DNA from 3 places in the Nocardioides sp. Soil796 genome. Region 1 is predicted to be linked to each of the others. Evidence: predicted binding sites of a transcription regulator. Region 1 holds the regulator's gene; each other region holds the start of a gene.
The links. Region 1 encodes LexA, which represses DNA repair genes until DNA is damaged. Its sites were predicted from a motif close to TCGAACANNTGTTCGA; they were not measured.
Positions count from the first base shown of each region.

Region 2: a site for LexA is predicted at 2,552-2,567, ahead of recA (recombinase RecA). Genes of this name have one in related genera too.
Region 3: a site for LexA is predicted at 1,833-1,848, ahead of ASH02_RS09335 (DUF6504 family protein). Genes of this name have one in related genera too.

Region 1 covers NZ_LMSQ01000019.1:457,569-462,236, forward strand. The annotation lists gene ASH02_RS19325 (thrombospondin type 3 repeat-containing protein) at 61-1,143, shown strand; gene ASH02_RS19330 (LysM peptidoglycan-binding domain-containing protein) at 1,339-1,698, shown strand; gene lexA (transcriptional repressor LexA) at 1,933-2,649, shown strand; gene ASH02_RS19340 (FlgD immunoglobulin-like domain containing protein) at 2,815-4,632, shown strand.
Region 2 covers NZ_LMSQ01000017.1:721,422-726,089, forward strand. The annotation lists gene ASH02_RS10455 (SigE family RNA polymerase sigma factor) at 1-291, opposite strand, end outside; gene ASH02_RS10460 (hypothetical protein) at 290-604, shown strand; gene ASH02_RS10465 (GNAT family N-acetyltransferase) at 617-1,126, opposite strand; gene ASH02_RS26065 (class I SAM-dependent methyltransferase) at 1,168-2,313, shown strand; gene ASH02_RS10480 (DUF3046 domain-containing protein) at 2,310-2,504, shown strand; gene recA (recombinase RecA) at 2,693-3,727, shown strand; gene ASH02_RS10490 (regulatory protein RecX) at 3,727-4,569, shown strand; gene ASH02_RS10495 (C1 family peptidase) at 4,571-4,668, opposite strand, start outside.
Region 3 covers NZ_LMSQ01000017.1:472,015-476,682, forward strand. The annotation lists gene ASH02_RS09320 (AAA family ATPase) at 1-451, opposite strand, end outside; gene ASH02_RS09330 (hypothetical protein) at 632-1,375, opposite strand; gene ASH02_RS09335 (DUF6504 family protein) at 1,988-2,341, shown strand; gene ASH02_RS09340 (SAV_6107 family HEPN domain-containing protein) at 2,354-2,845, shown strand; gene ASH02_RS09345 (DNA polymerase III subunit alpha) at 2,838-4,668, shown strand, end outside.

The DNA of each region.
Region 1 (4,668 bases):
CGGTGACCTAGCCTTGTGCGGGCGCCGGGAGGGTGCCACCGAACCGCGAGGGGTCACCACATGTCTGTCCGCACGAGCGTTGCCCGCACCTGTGTCCTGGCCGTGGTGATCTCCGGCGTCGTCGGTGTCGTGGGGTCTGCGTCGGCTGCCGTGGTGCAGACGCCGTCCTCGAACCTCGCCAGCGGCGACTTCGACGACCTGCCCACCGAGGCCACCTGCACGGTGACCAGGACTGGCCAGGGTGCGGCGATCCCCGCTGCCCCTCTTCTCGGGACGAAGTCCGTGGACGCCACCGTCGGCGTGGTGGCCGACGTGCCCGGACGCGTCATCTCGGCAACACCGACCTTCGCGATCACCCACCCGGCCCCGACCAACCTCAAGGTCACCCTGAAGGCACCGAACGGCACGTCCGGCGCCGCCACCTCCGGCTCGCAGGTCTCCGGCCTCACGGGCGACGCCAACGGCACCTGGACCCTGACGATCACCAACACTCCCCCGATCCTGAAGTCCAGCCCGGCCGGCACGCTCGACTCGTGGTCGCTCAAGGTCGTGTACGACTGCGACTGGGACGACGACTCGAGGGCCAACTCGAAGGACAACTGTCCCGAGAAGGCCAACTACGACCAGGCGAACGTCGACCGCGACGCCCTCGGCGACGAGTGCGACCCCGACATCGACGGCGACGGCGTGGCCAACGGCGACGACAACTGCCCCAGCAACGCCAACGCCACCCAGCGCGACATGAACCACAACGGCATGGGCGACTCGTGCGACCCCGACGCCGACTCCGACGGCTACGAGAAGGGCGACGCCTGCCCATTGGCCGCCGCCTACAACGACACCGGCTGCCCGCCGTTGGCCCGCACCGGGACGATCGCCTACGGCGTCCGCGTGAAGCAGTTCAAGGGAGTGCTGCGCTCGCCGGTCAACGCCTGCGTCTCGCGCAAGGTGGTCGAGCTCCGGCGCGTGATGGGGCCGGGTCGTTCGGCGCGAGTGGGCCTGGCCCGCACGTCCACCCGAGGCGTCTGGACGCTGCCCCGCGCCAGGCGCAAGCCCGGCAAGTTCTACGCGCTGATCAAGCCGACATTCCTCACCCAGGGACTGTGCCGGCAGGCCCAGTCGAAGGTGATCCGGGTCCGCTGACGGGTTCCCTGACCCGCCCCGCGACACGTCGAACATTTGTTCGGCCGCTCTCTTGATTCGTTCGAACACATGCTCTACCGTCGTACATGTGTTCGATCGAACGTCTGATCGATCCTCCGCTCCGGAAGTCCGTTGTCGGTGGTCGTCTGTAGACATTCGTCTGACACAGACCACCCCCTTCCCCCGGAGGTCCCGATGAGCACGATGACCCTGAGCCCCACCATCCAGACGCCTGTGCGTCCCGCCCAGCGAGGCGCTCGCAGCCAGGTCCGCCTCACGCAGCGCGGCCGACTGGTGGTCTTCGTCGCGGCGATGCTCTTCGTGCTCGCCGCCGCGGTCTTCCTCGGCACCTCGTCGATGGCCACCAACCACGCCGGCGTCGACCAGCCGACCCGCGCGGTGACGGTCCAGCCCGGCGACACGCTCTGGGCGATCGCCGCCGACGTGGCCGACGACGGCGAGGTGCGCGACATGGTGCACACCATCAAGCAGCTCAACGCGCTCGACTCCTCGATGCTGGTCGCCGGCCAGCAGATCTACGTCCCGCTCGGCTGAGCCAGGACGCCACTGAATTTCTGCAGGTCGCCTCGACCCCGGCCTGCGGATGGGGAAGACAAAGGGCGGGACTCCACCACGGAGGCCCGCCCTTTGCGCTCCCCGAACTCCCGAGACCCGACCCGAGAGACTGCTCGAAAACCTTTGCGACACGTTCGAACAGGTGTTTGAAGCCGTCGGGTTTTGGGGCTACGTTGAAAACCCACCAGGAACAGCACTGCGGAAGGCACCCCGATGGCATCGAAGGACAACGTCGCCGAGTTCCCCGACGGCCCCCCGGACGCAACGGGCCTCACCCCCCGCCAGCAGCGCATCCTGAACACGATCCGTGATTCCCTCGAGCGACGCGGCTACCCGCCGAGCATGCGCGAGATCGGCGAGGTGGTCGGGTTGACCAGCTCGTCCTCGGTCTCCCACCAGCTCAAGGTGCTCGAGGCCAAGGGCTTCATCAAGCGCGACCCCAACCGTCCTCGTGCCCTCGAGGTGTTCCTGCCCGAGGTGCTCGCCGCGCGCCGTTCGATCAGCGCGGCAGACGAGTCGCACATCGACGAGACCGGCATCGGTGACGCCATGCCGGCCGCCACCTACGTGCCGATGGTGGGCCGCATCGCCGCTGGTGGCCCGATCCTGGCCGAGGAGCGGGTCGAGGAGATCTTCCCGCTGCCCAAGACCCTGGTGGGCGAGGGCACCCTGTTCATGCTCGAGGTCTCCGGCGACTCGATGATCGACGCCGCCATCTGCAGCGGCGACTACGTCGTGGTCCGCCAGGAGCAGACCGCCCGCAACGGCGAGATCGTGGCCGCTCTCATCGACGGCGAGGCCACCGTCAAGACCCTGCAGCGCAAGGACGGCCAGGTCTGGCTGATGCCGCACAACGATGCCTACGACCCGATCGACGGCACCAACGCCTCGATCCTCGGCATCGTCACCGCGGTCCTGCGCCGCGTCTGAACCAGCCACCACAAAGGCGTCGTACGCCGACCGCGCGGTCGTCGTACGACGCCTTTCGTGATTTCGTCGCACACCGCACGTTTAGTGACATAAGGTGTCCGCGGTTCCGGTCTCGGGACATCCAGATCGGCGGAGCTCTCCGCCACGTTTGTGTTCGGGGGAACCATGCGCGCACCACGCCTCTTCGCCACCCTTCTCACTGCCAGCGTCGTGGGCAGCGGACTCGTCGCCCTGACCAGCGCCCCCGCCCAGGCGGAAGACCTGAACGCCACCCTGATCACGCCCACCACGGGTGACCAGGTCAGTGGCGACCTGTCGATCGAGGTGGCACTGACCGGCACTGACAACGCCATGGTCACCTTCCGCTCCGGGGCCCAGACCAGGAAGCAGATGATCGCCGACTACACGAACGGTGATCCGGTCGACGGCGTGGCTCGCTGGACCCTGCCGAGCTTCGGCCTCGACGCCGGAACGGTCATCACGGTCGCGCCCTGTGGCACGAGCACACCGTCCACCTGCCTGAGCACGCCGACCGACACGTCCACCCTCGACGTCTCCAACCCCGTCACCTGGGACGCCCCTACCGAACCGGTCTTCGTCGACCTCCGATCCGAGGCCCTGCCAAGCGTGACCGTCCACGACGACGGACCGGGAGAGCTCAACCTCCTCTGGGCGAACCAGGCCCAAGGGCCGGCGCTGGTTCGCGACCAGCCACGGCAGCTGACCGCGTCTCCCTACGCCAACGTCGTCTCGGGGGAGCTCGTCGTGCGCCGATGCATCCGTGACACCAGCGCCACGTTCTACGGGGTGTGTGCCACCGAGAACACCAGCGCGGTCGTGACCGCACGGCGCAGCCTCACCATGCACCTCACCACCGACTCTCTCCGCCTCCTCAGCCCCAATGGCGACGGAATCCTCGACACCGCCAAGGTCACCCTCGACACCGAGGGCCTGCCCGGCCAGAGCGCCACCTGGCAGATCGAGACCATCGGAGGTGAGGCCCTGACGGGGCCGATTCCCGTCGAGCTCGACACCCAGGGCAACGCCGTGATCACCATCGACCCCATCGCGGCGGGCGTCACGCCCACGACCGGCCAGCACCGCATCCGGGTGACCACGCAGGCGGTGGACCACGGCCACGAGTTCACCGCCGACACCTTCACGTCGTTCGAGATCGACGTGACGCCGCCGCGGGTCACCAGCCTGGTCCGGCAATGGGCCACCTTCTACCCGTACGACGACGAGTATCGAGACGAGGTGGGCCTGACGCCCAAGGTCGAGGGCCAGGTGAGTGACGCGAAGGTCGAGGTCCTGAACGCGGACGGCGCAGTCGTGGACACCATGCCCGGTCTGGGCGACCAGGGCTTCTGGTGGGACGGACGCAGGCAAGACGGTCGTACAGCGCCTGCCGGCACGTACCGATTCCGGATCACGCTCACCGACCGGGCGTGGAACACCTCCGTCTTCACCGGCGCACCCGTGGTCCTCTCCACGAAGCGTCTTGTCCGCAGGACCTGGGACCGCACGATCTCTGCGCAGGCCTCCCTCCACCTGAACTGGTCCGGCAGATGCTCCTCGCTGCGCAAGCCCGGGCTGCGCCGGATGACCGGTTCGATCGGCTACTACAGCATGTCCCGCTGCTCCGGCAGTAACGTCGACGACCGGACGGCCCTCGCCCTGCACGACGTCAGGATTCCCAACGCCATCAAGTACCACGGGCTGACGATCAGGGCGTACGGCGGCGCGGTCAAGCGGTCGACCGGCCACCGCGGCACCATCTGGATGCTCAACAACACCGACGGCGCGCCGCTGACCCGACGGGCACTTTCGTCGTCATTGACCTGGCACAGCGGCGGCACCGCCAACACCAACCGCATGCGTTACGCCAACGGCTACGTCTACTGGGCTGTCGGCACGGGGTACGGCCAGCGGTACGACGTGAAGTCGTTCAGGCTCACGCTCGAATATTACGTGCTGGGCTGACCACAGCGACCTCCTACAGGACCTTGGTTGGAGGCC
Region 2 (4,668 bases), on a different contig from region 1:
CCGGATCAGGGCCTCCTGTGCGGCGTCCTCGGCCCTGTGCCAGTCGGAGCACATGAGGTACGCCGTACGCCGGAGGTCGGCGAGTGACGCCACGGCGAAGGCCGTGAACTCCTCGTCGTACGCCCTGGCCATCCAGATCTCCTTGCAACTGTCGTCGTCACCCTTGAGACGAGGCCCGTGGCGATTCGGTTGGTCACCCGCGGAAAACGTGGGTCTGCCGCGGGTCGGATCCGTGACTGACTCCATGGTCCATCCTGCCGGTCTGGGGCGCCTCGGTAGCGTGGGCGGCATGAAGCTTCCCGCCGCTGATCGTGTCCCCACCGCACCCCTGGCCGCACTGGGCCTGCTGGGCGGCTACCTCGTCGCCCGGGAGACCGGCGTACGCCCGCTCGGTGGTGCCGTGCTGGGTGGCGCGGGGCTTCTCGCCGGGCGCAGCTGGTTGGCCAAGGGCGGCCCGGCCACGACGGCCGCTCTCTCGGCGATCTACCTCGGCGGCTTCGGGGCCTCGCACCCGCTGGCGAAGAAGGTCGGCGCCTGGCCGGCCGTGATCGGTGCCGCCGCCGTGTCGGCCGGCGCCTCACACGTGCTGTCCGACCGACGCTGAGCGGCAGCCTGGTCAGGGCAGGTTGACCAACATCCGTTGGTACCACGCGACGTCGATCCACTGCTCGAACTTCCAGCCCACCTCGCGCAGCTGCCCGGTCTTCTCGAAGCCGCACGCGACGTGCAGTGCCTCGCTCGCCGGGTTCGGCAGGGCGACCAGGGCCACCGCGGTGTGCACCCCGGAGACCGCCATGGTCTCGAGCAGGGCGGGGTAGAGCATGCGGCCGACGCCCTTGCCGCGCACGGACTCGTCGAGGTAGATCGAGGTCTCGCGGGTGGTGTCGTACGCCGGGCGGGGTCGGTAGGACGCCGAGTAGGCGTAGCCCACCACGCTGTCGTCCCGGTCGACGGCCACGAGCAGGTGGTCGCCGGGGTGGTCGCCGTCGAGGCGGGCCCGCCAGTAGTCCAGGTCGGGTGGTTCCATGTCGAACGTCGCGTGAGAGGTGTCGACCGCGTGGGAGTAGATCGCCGCGATGTCGTGCAGATCGCGCTCTCGTGCGGACCGTGTGGAGTACTCACCCATCCGCCCATGATCGCAGGTGGGCCGTGCGACAGAATGGCCGCGTGGCGATCGAACCCGACATCAAGGACTGGACCTGGGTCCTCGACGAGGCCTGCCCGGAGTGCGGTTTCGACAGTGCAGGCGTCGACGTGGAGTCCCTGGGTGCCTCCGTGCGCACCAACGCCGAGGGCTGGCGGGTCGTGCTCGCCGACGATGCTTCAGCGCTGTCGCGACGGCCGTCCGAGACGGTCTGGTCTCCCTTGGAGTACGCCTGCCACGTGCGCGACGTGCACCTCGTCTTCGGTGAGCGACTCCGCTCCATGCTCGGCGAGGACGACCCGCTCTTCGCCAACTGGGACCAGGACGAGGCCGCCGTGGACGGCGACTACCTCGCCCAGGACCCGACGCGGGTCTCTCGCGAACTGGTCGCAGCGGCCGATGCGGTCGCCGCGACGTACGACGCGGTCGCGGGGGAGCAGTGGGACCGCACCGGACGCCGCAGCAACGGCTCGTTCTTCACGGTCGCCTCGATCGGTCGCTACCACCTGCACGACGTCGTCCATCACCTCCACGACGTCGGGCACGACGCGCGGCTGGCCACGGTCGCGGCGTACGACGCGCATGCGGCTGCCTACGCGTCGGCCTCGGCGGCGATGCCCGACAACGTGGCCGACGAGATCGCCTGGTTCTCCGATGCTGTCGCCTCGGCCACCGGAGCCGGCGGACGGGTGCTCGAGATCGGCACCGGCGGTGGACGCGACGCACTGGCCCTGGAAGCCGCCGGAGTTCGCGTGCGCCGCACCGACGTCTCGTCGCGTTTCGTCGACCTGTTGCGCGACGCCGGGCACGAGGCCGAGCGGATCGACCCGCTCGTCGACGACCTGGCCGACCACGTGACGGGTCTGCCGTACGACGGGGTGTGGGCCCACGCCAGCCTGCTGCACGTCGCGCGCGACGACTTCCCCCAGGTCGTACGCCGACTCGCGGAGGCCACCCGCGTCGGCGGCACCCTGCACGTCGCGCTGAAGGAGGGCGACGGCGAGGCCTGGTCGACGCACGGCACCATCGAGGCACCGCGTCACTTCGTGTTCTGGCGGGAGGCGCCTCTGCGTTCCGTGCTGGAGGACGCCGGCTGGCGGGTCGACGAGGTGCGACACGAGGACGGTGGCGGCCAGCCCTGGCTCATCGTGCGGGGGCACCGGCGATGAGGCACACGGAGTTCTGGAGCCGCATGGAGCGGGCGCTGGGCAGCGGTTACGCGCGCTCGTGGGCCGAGCAGCACGTGATCGGCGAGCTGGGTTCGCGCACCGTGGTCGAGGCGTTGTCGGCGGGGGAGTCGCCCAAACAGGTCTGGGAAGCGGTCTGGCGCACGCTCGACCTGCCGTTGCGCGACAAGTGAAAAGCTCCGATCACCTGTTCGATTCCCCGCCTGCGTGTCGCGCTTGATCGAACGTCTGTTCGGGCTAGTGTGAACGTCGTCGGCCGGGGTTCTCCACAGCCCTGCAGGTGGTCGGCACCCATTGTCGGTGGCCCGGTCTAACGTCCGGGACAACACATCGACCACAGACTCGACAAGGACGGACCATCATGGCTGGAGACCGCGACAAGGCGCTCGACGCAGCACTCGCCAACATTGAGAAGAGCTTCGGCAAGGGCTCGGTGATGCGCCTCGGCGACGAGACCCGCGCACCCCTCGAAGTCATCCCGACCGGGTCGATCGCGCTCGACGTCGCGCTGGGCCTCGGTGGCCTCCCACGCGGCCGGGTCGTCGAGATCTACGGCCCCGAGTCCTCCGGTAAGACCACGGTCGCCCTGCACGCGGTGGCCAGCGCCCAGGCGGGTGGCGGCATCGTGGCGTTCATCGACGCAGAGCACGCGCTCGACCCCGAATACGCCAAGAACCTCGGCGTCGACACCGACGCGCTGCTGGTCTCCCAGCCCGACTCCGGTGAGCAGGCGCTCGAGATCGCCGACATGCTGATCCGTTCCGGCGCGCTCGACCTGATCGTGATCGACTCGGTGGCCGCGCTCGTGCCGCGGGCCGAGATCGAGGGCGAGATGGGCGACAGCCACGTCGGCCTCCAGGCCCGCCTCATGAGCCAGGCGCTGCGCAAGATGACCGGTGCGTTGAACAACTCCAACACGACCGCGATCTTCATCAACCAGCTCCGCGAGAAGATCGGCGTCATGTTCGGCTCGCCAGAGACCACCACCGGTGGCCGGGCGCTGAAGTTCTACTCCTCCGTGCGCCTCGACGTACGCCGCATCGAGACGCTCAAGGACGGCACCGACATGGTCGGAAACCGCACCCGCGTCAAGGTCGTCAAGAACAAGGTCGCCCCGCCGTTCAAGCAGGCAGAGTTCGACATCATGTACGGCAAGGGCATCAGCCGCGAGGGTGGCCTGATCGACGTCGGCGTCGAGGCCGGCCTGGTCCGCAAGGCCGGCGCTTGGTACACCTACGAGGGCGACCAGCTCGGCCAGGGCAAGGAGAACGCCCGCACCTTCCTCAAGGACAACCCCGACCTGGCCAACGAGCTGGAGAAGAAGATCCTCGAGACGCTGGGTGTCGGTCCGAAGGTCGACGAGCCCGTTGCGGAGCCGACCAACATCGACTTCTGATGGTCGGTCCCGGCCCTTCGAGCGCGGGGCCGCCGCCCGAGTGGGCGGTGGCGCCCGAGGGCGAGCGGGCTCTCGAGCCGGATCGCCAGGAGCAGCCCGCCTGGCAGGGTGACGTGGGCGACGGGGTCGAGGCGTGGCTGCGCGCCGTGGCCGCCGGCGAGATCACCGCGTCCCCGGACGCGGAACCGCCCGGCGGCACGGAACGGCACCGAGGTGCGGGGCGGCCGCGGGGCACCAAGCGGTCCCGCCGTGCCGGGCAGTCGAACGGCCAGGAGCAGACCGCGAGTGGACTGGCCCCCGATGACGACGGGTCGGGCGACGAGGCAGACCACGAGGCGGTGGCCCGCAAGATCCTGCTCGACCAGCTCACCGGGCAGGCTCGCAGCCGCAAGGAGCTCGCCGACCGTCTGGCGAAGAAGAACGTCCCCGACGAGATCGCCGGCGCGCTCCTCGACCGGTTCGAAGAGGTCGGCCTGATCGACGACGAGGCCTTCGCCCGCTCCTGGATCGCCTCGCGCCAGCCAGGCAAGGGGTTGGCCCGTCGTGCACTGGCCCAGGAGCTGCGCCGCAAGGGCATCGACGACCTCGTCGCCCGTGAGGCCCTCGACGAGATCGACCCCGACGACGAGGACGACGCGGCCCGGCGCCTGGTCCGCAAGAAACTGCGCACCATGCAGGGCCTCGACCGGGTCAAGGCGACCCGGCGGCTGGTCGGCATGCTGGCCCGCAAGGGCTACCCGCCGGGCATGGCGTTCTCCGTCGTCCGCGACGAGCTCGCCGCCGCCGACCAGGTCGACGTCGACGATGACGACCCGGTCGGTGAAACTCCCCGCGACTGGTGAGTCAGATCGAGACCCCGTACGCCTCGTCGTAGAAGGCCGCACGAATGTAGGCCGGCTTGAGGTAGGCGAAGCCGTCGTCACCCCACGAGGTGCCCCAGC
Region 3 (4,668 bases), on a different contig from region 1:
ACAGCACCACAGCGATGCTCAGGCACTCGCGTGTCTGCCCGGCGGGTCCACTGGGGAGGCTCATGCGTGTGACGTTTCCCGGGCGTGGACCGTGTCGTCCGAAGCCGTCGCTGTCACTCAGCAGATCCGCGAGGCCAAACGGTCCGCGGTGCCGATGATCGGCGACTCCGACGACGGTGGCGGCGTCTCCGTGCTCTTCCAGGACTACGTCCAGGGCGCCCTGCACATTGACATGCTCATACGCAGGCCATCTCTCGCGGGTGATGGGCAGGTTCTCGGTGGGGACCTCGAGATGGTCAGCGATCACAGACCGGAAGGTGGGCTGGTCGAAAGCGCGGGCCTGTGCCACGAAGCGGCGTACGAAGTAACGCCCAACGCGAGCGACGTCGGAGAACTGAGGTCCTTGACCGTCACCACCTGGCGCGACGTCGGACATCACGGAGACATGCATCACCGGAGCGTAGACCGAGGTCGAGGGCATTGACCTTCGAATGCAGGAAGAGCGTCACCACAAACTGCGCACATCATGCCGTGATCCGCGCGCGGCGGCGGGCAGCATGCCGACCCACCCGCAGGGTCCGACTCGTCGCGCTTCCACATGTCGCCTCGTGAGTAGCAGCAAGTTGCGCTGCTAGCGGCTCTTCACAACGAAGTGCTCGACCACGATGGTGCGTTGCTTCACGTAGGCCTCACGTCTGAGGTCATCGAGGGTTCGGATGCCGCCCAAGAACTCTTCGTACCCTTGGTCAGTGGCCGGAAATGCGATCGTTTCGTCAGGATGCACCTCGCCGAGCGCAGTTTCGTTGGCGGCCAGCCGGAACGACTCGGGGTTGGATGCCACGCTTCCCTGGCTATCGAGAATGACGAGAGCATCGTCCATTGCCTTGAGGCCCTGGATGTAGTCAGCCGGGTCGGCGTCTGGTGAGATCGTGATGATGAACCGAACCTCGTCCCGGTCGCGCACTGCTGACCCCCATGCCTCGGCCTCGGCCACGGTTGCCGTGAGTTCACGCCAGTCCGCATCCTCCGCGTCGACGTCGACTCGCTCATCGGCCGGAGCTTCCTCGTCGCCGTTCATGGCGTGACGGCCTGCTGCAGTGACCTGGACGTCAACGACGGAGCCCCGAACGATCCCGTCGGCCACAGGTACGGGATCCGCCCCGTCAATGACGATCTCCTGGCCGGGCAGGTAGTCGGTGAGGTCCTCGGCGTAGATGAGGGACTCAGTGCCCTCGCTGGCGCCGGCCATCGAATCTAAGAGGGCGGTGGTCGCGTCTTCGTCTGTCAGTTCAGGCTTGGAGTCGCTGGCACAGCCGGCGGTCCAGGTGAGAGCACAGCCCGCCAGCGTGGTGGCGACGAGTGCTTTCCTGCGCATGGTGTCCCCTTGGATATGGGGTTGAGGCCGGGGGTGGAGCTGGGGATGAGACGTGGCCAGGTCGCCGTCGGTTCCCCGGGCCATCAGCACACCCGCTGACGTGAGCGCGAACGTGGTCTGAGTAGGTGCCCGAAGCCAGTGGATACGTCGCAAGCATGCACCCAAATGTTGCCGGTCCCACGTGAGCCTTGCAGCAGTTCACTTTCTCGTGGCGGCAATGGCATGGCTCTGGGCGTGGCTCGACGCATCGGCGTCGTGAAGCCGCCGGCCGGGGAGCGGGCGGACGCGGGCCTTCCGACGGCGAAATCTCGTGAGTTCAGGTCGGTCTGAGCCGACTGTCGGTGGTCAGTCGTAGGTTCGATCCAGGCCGCTCGACGCGGGTCTCCGGAAACCAGTTCCACACGGTTTCGGACAGAGGTTGACGCGTTGTCGGGGGCCGGGTGTACCTTTGACTTGTTCGAACAAATGTTCGATCAAGCCCGGCGGAGGCGACCTCGACCCCCGCCTTCGCCGGGATCACACAGCGGCACCAGGGGTCGAGAACGAGGGGTCGAGAAGCACACATCAGCAGGGGTCGAAACCGTCACGAAAGCTCTGGGGAAGGAGCAGGACATGCGTCGGTACGACGACCCCGTGGAAGTCCGTAGGGGAATGGTGGGACAGGCCGGCCGCCAGGTGGAGGCTCCCGAGCAGTTCCTCTGGCGAGGCAAGTTGTGGAAGGTGCGCGACGTCGTCGCGCACTGGGTGGAGACCGGGCCGTGGTGGCAGTCGGCCGGCGTCCGCGCCGTCATCGGCAGCGACGACGACGGTGCCGAGGGAGACCTGGCCACTCTCGGGGCCGACCTGCTCGCCGAGCGTGAGATGTGGCGGGTCGAGGCCGGCAACGGCATGACCGGCGGGGGAGTCTTCGACCTCGCCTTCTCATGGGCCGACGGCAACTGGCAGCTTCTCGGCTGCGCGGACTGAAGGAGCGACGACATGAATCCCTACTGCCTCCCCGCCACCACCCACTCCTACCTCGAGCGGGCCGCCGAGTCCCTGCGTGAAGCGATCACCGCGACCGAGGTGCCCACCCGCTATGCCTGTGCGCACGTCGCGGCGTTGCGGGCGGCCGCCGCGCTGATCGCGGCCAAGGCTGTGCCGACACCGACGACCAGCCGCCGCCGTGCCCAGAAGAACGCCTGGGTGCTGCTCACCGAGGTGGCCCCCGAGCTCGGCGAATGGGCGGCGTTCTTCGCCGCCGGTGCCTCCAAGCGGGCCGCTGCCGAAGCCGGTTCGACCCGGGCCGTCACTGAGCGCGAGGCCGACGACCTGGTCCGCGAGTCCGACCGGTTCCTGGCCGTCATCGAGCAGTCGCTGGGCCTCTCCCCGCACGTCCCGGTCGAGCGCCAGCTGCCCTGGCGTGCCGGAAACGCGCATTCGATGGAGCGTGCCGGCACCCTGGACGAGCGAGCTGGGAGAAGTGCCTGACCCGTTCGTCCATCTCCACGTGGCCTCCGGCTACTCGCTCCAGTACGGCGCAAGCCATCCCCACGTGCTGGTCGAGCGCGCCGTCGAACAGGAGATGGACACGCTCGCGTTGACCGATCGCGACGGCACCTACGGCGCCGTCCGGTTCGTGAAGGCCTGCCAGCGGGCGGGCGTCCGTCCGGTGCTGGGAGTGGACCTGGCGTATGCGGCTTCATGGTCGCCTGGTTTCGAGATGGTTCCTGAGGGGGTCGCGCAGCACCCTTCTCGACCAGCGGGTTCGTCACGGACGCCGGTGCGGGGCGGGGCGTTCCGCGAGCAGGGGCTGCCCCGGGCGGTGTTCCTGGCCTCGGGCAAGGCTGGGTGGGGGGCGATCTGCCGGCTCATCTCGGCCACCCATCTGGCCGGCGAACGCGGCCGACCGGTGACCACGCCCGAGCTGATCGCCGAGCACCTCGGCGACGACGTACTGGTGCTGCTCGGACCGTCCTCGACCCTCGGCGATGCGGCCACCCTGCGTCGTGACGACCACGCCCGCGACGTACTCAACCGCTGGCGCGAGATCGTCCCGGCCGGCAACCTCCTCGTCGAGGTCACCTCCCACCGGCTGCCCAGCCACGGTCCGGGCTCCTCGGCCCACGCTGCCCGCATGGCCGGGGTGGCGCGGGCTGCCGGGCTGCCGGTGCTGCTGACCAACGCGGTCCGGTACGCCGACCGGCTCGACGCGCCGACCGTCGACGTGCTCGATGCCGCCCGCACCCTGGTGCCCCTGGGCTCGGCCGGGCTGTCCCGCATCGGACCGGGCGGGTTCCGCGGCAACGCCGAGGGCTTCCTCAAGTCCGGCAAGCAGATGCACGACGTGGCCGACGAGATCTGCCGGCATGCCGGACTGGGTGATCGGGAGGCTCGCGACCTGCTGGCCCGCACCCGGCAGACGGCGGACCGGTGCGTGCTCGACCCGAAGCGGGATCTCGGTCTGGGTGAGGTGCACTTCCCGGAGTTCGAGGTCGTCGGGTCGGGGTCTCGATACGGTCGCAGAGCGACCTACTCGACCAACGAGAGGGAGCGCTCCTCGACCGCCGAAAGGCAGCGCTCCTCGGCTGGCGAAAGGCAGCGGTCCTCGACTGCCGAGATCGCCGACGCGGAGCTGCGGGCGCGGTGCGAGTCCGCGATCGGACGGCGATATGGGAACGCACCACGGCAGCGCATCTGGAAGCGGCTCGACGACGAGCTCGAGATGATCCGCGAGCTCGGCTACGCGTCGTACTTCCTCACCGTCGGCGACGTGGTCGACCTGATCCGCGAGATGGAGGTGCGGGTGGCGGCGCGCGGCTCGGGCGCCGGCAGCTTGGTCAACTACCTGCTCGGCGTCTCCGGTGTCGACCCGATCCGCCACGGCCTGCTGATGGAGCGGTTCCTCTCGCCGCTGCGCCAGGACCTTCCCGACATCGACGTCGACGTGGAGTCGGCGCGACGGCTCGAGGTCTACGACGCGATCCTCGACAAGTACGGCGGCGAGCGGTGTGTGGCGGTCTCGATGATGGACACCTACCGGGTGCGCCATGCGGTGCGCGATGTCGGGGCGGCGCTCGGCATGCCGCCCGGCGAGACCGACGCGATCGCCAAGGCCTTCCCGCACATCCGGGCCAGGGACGCCCGCATGGCGCTGAAGGACCTGCCCGAGCTGCGGGCCAGCGGGTTGGGGGAGGAGCGCCTCGACCTGATGTTCCGACTGGTCGAACGACTCGACGGCCTGCCCCGCCACATCGCGATGCACCCGTGCGGCGTACTCCTCTCCGACGCGACCCTGCTCGACCGCACGCCGG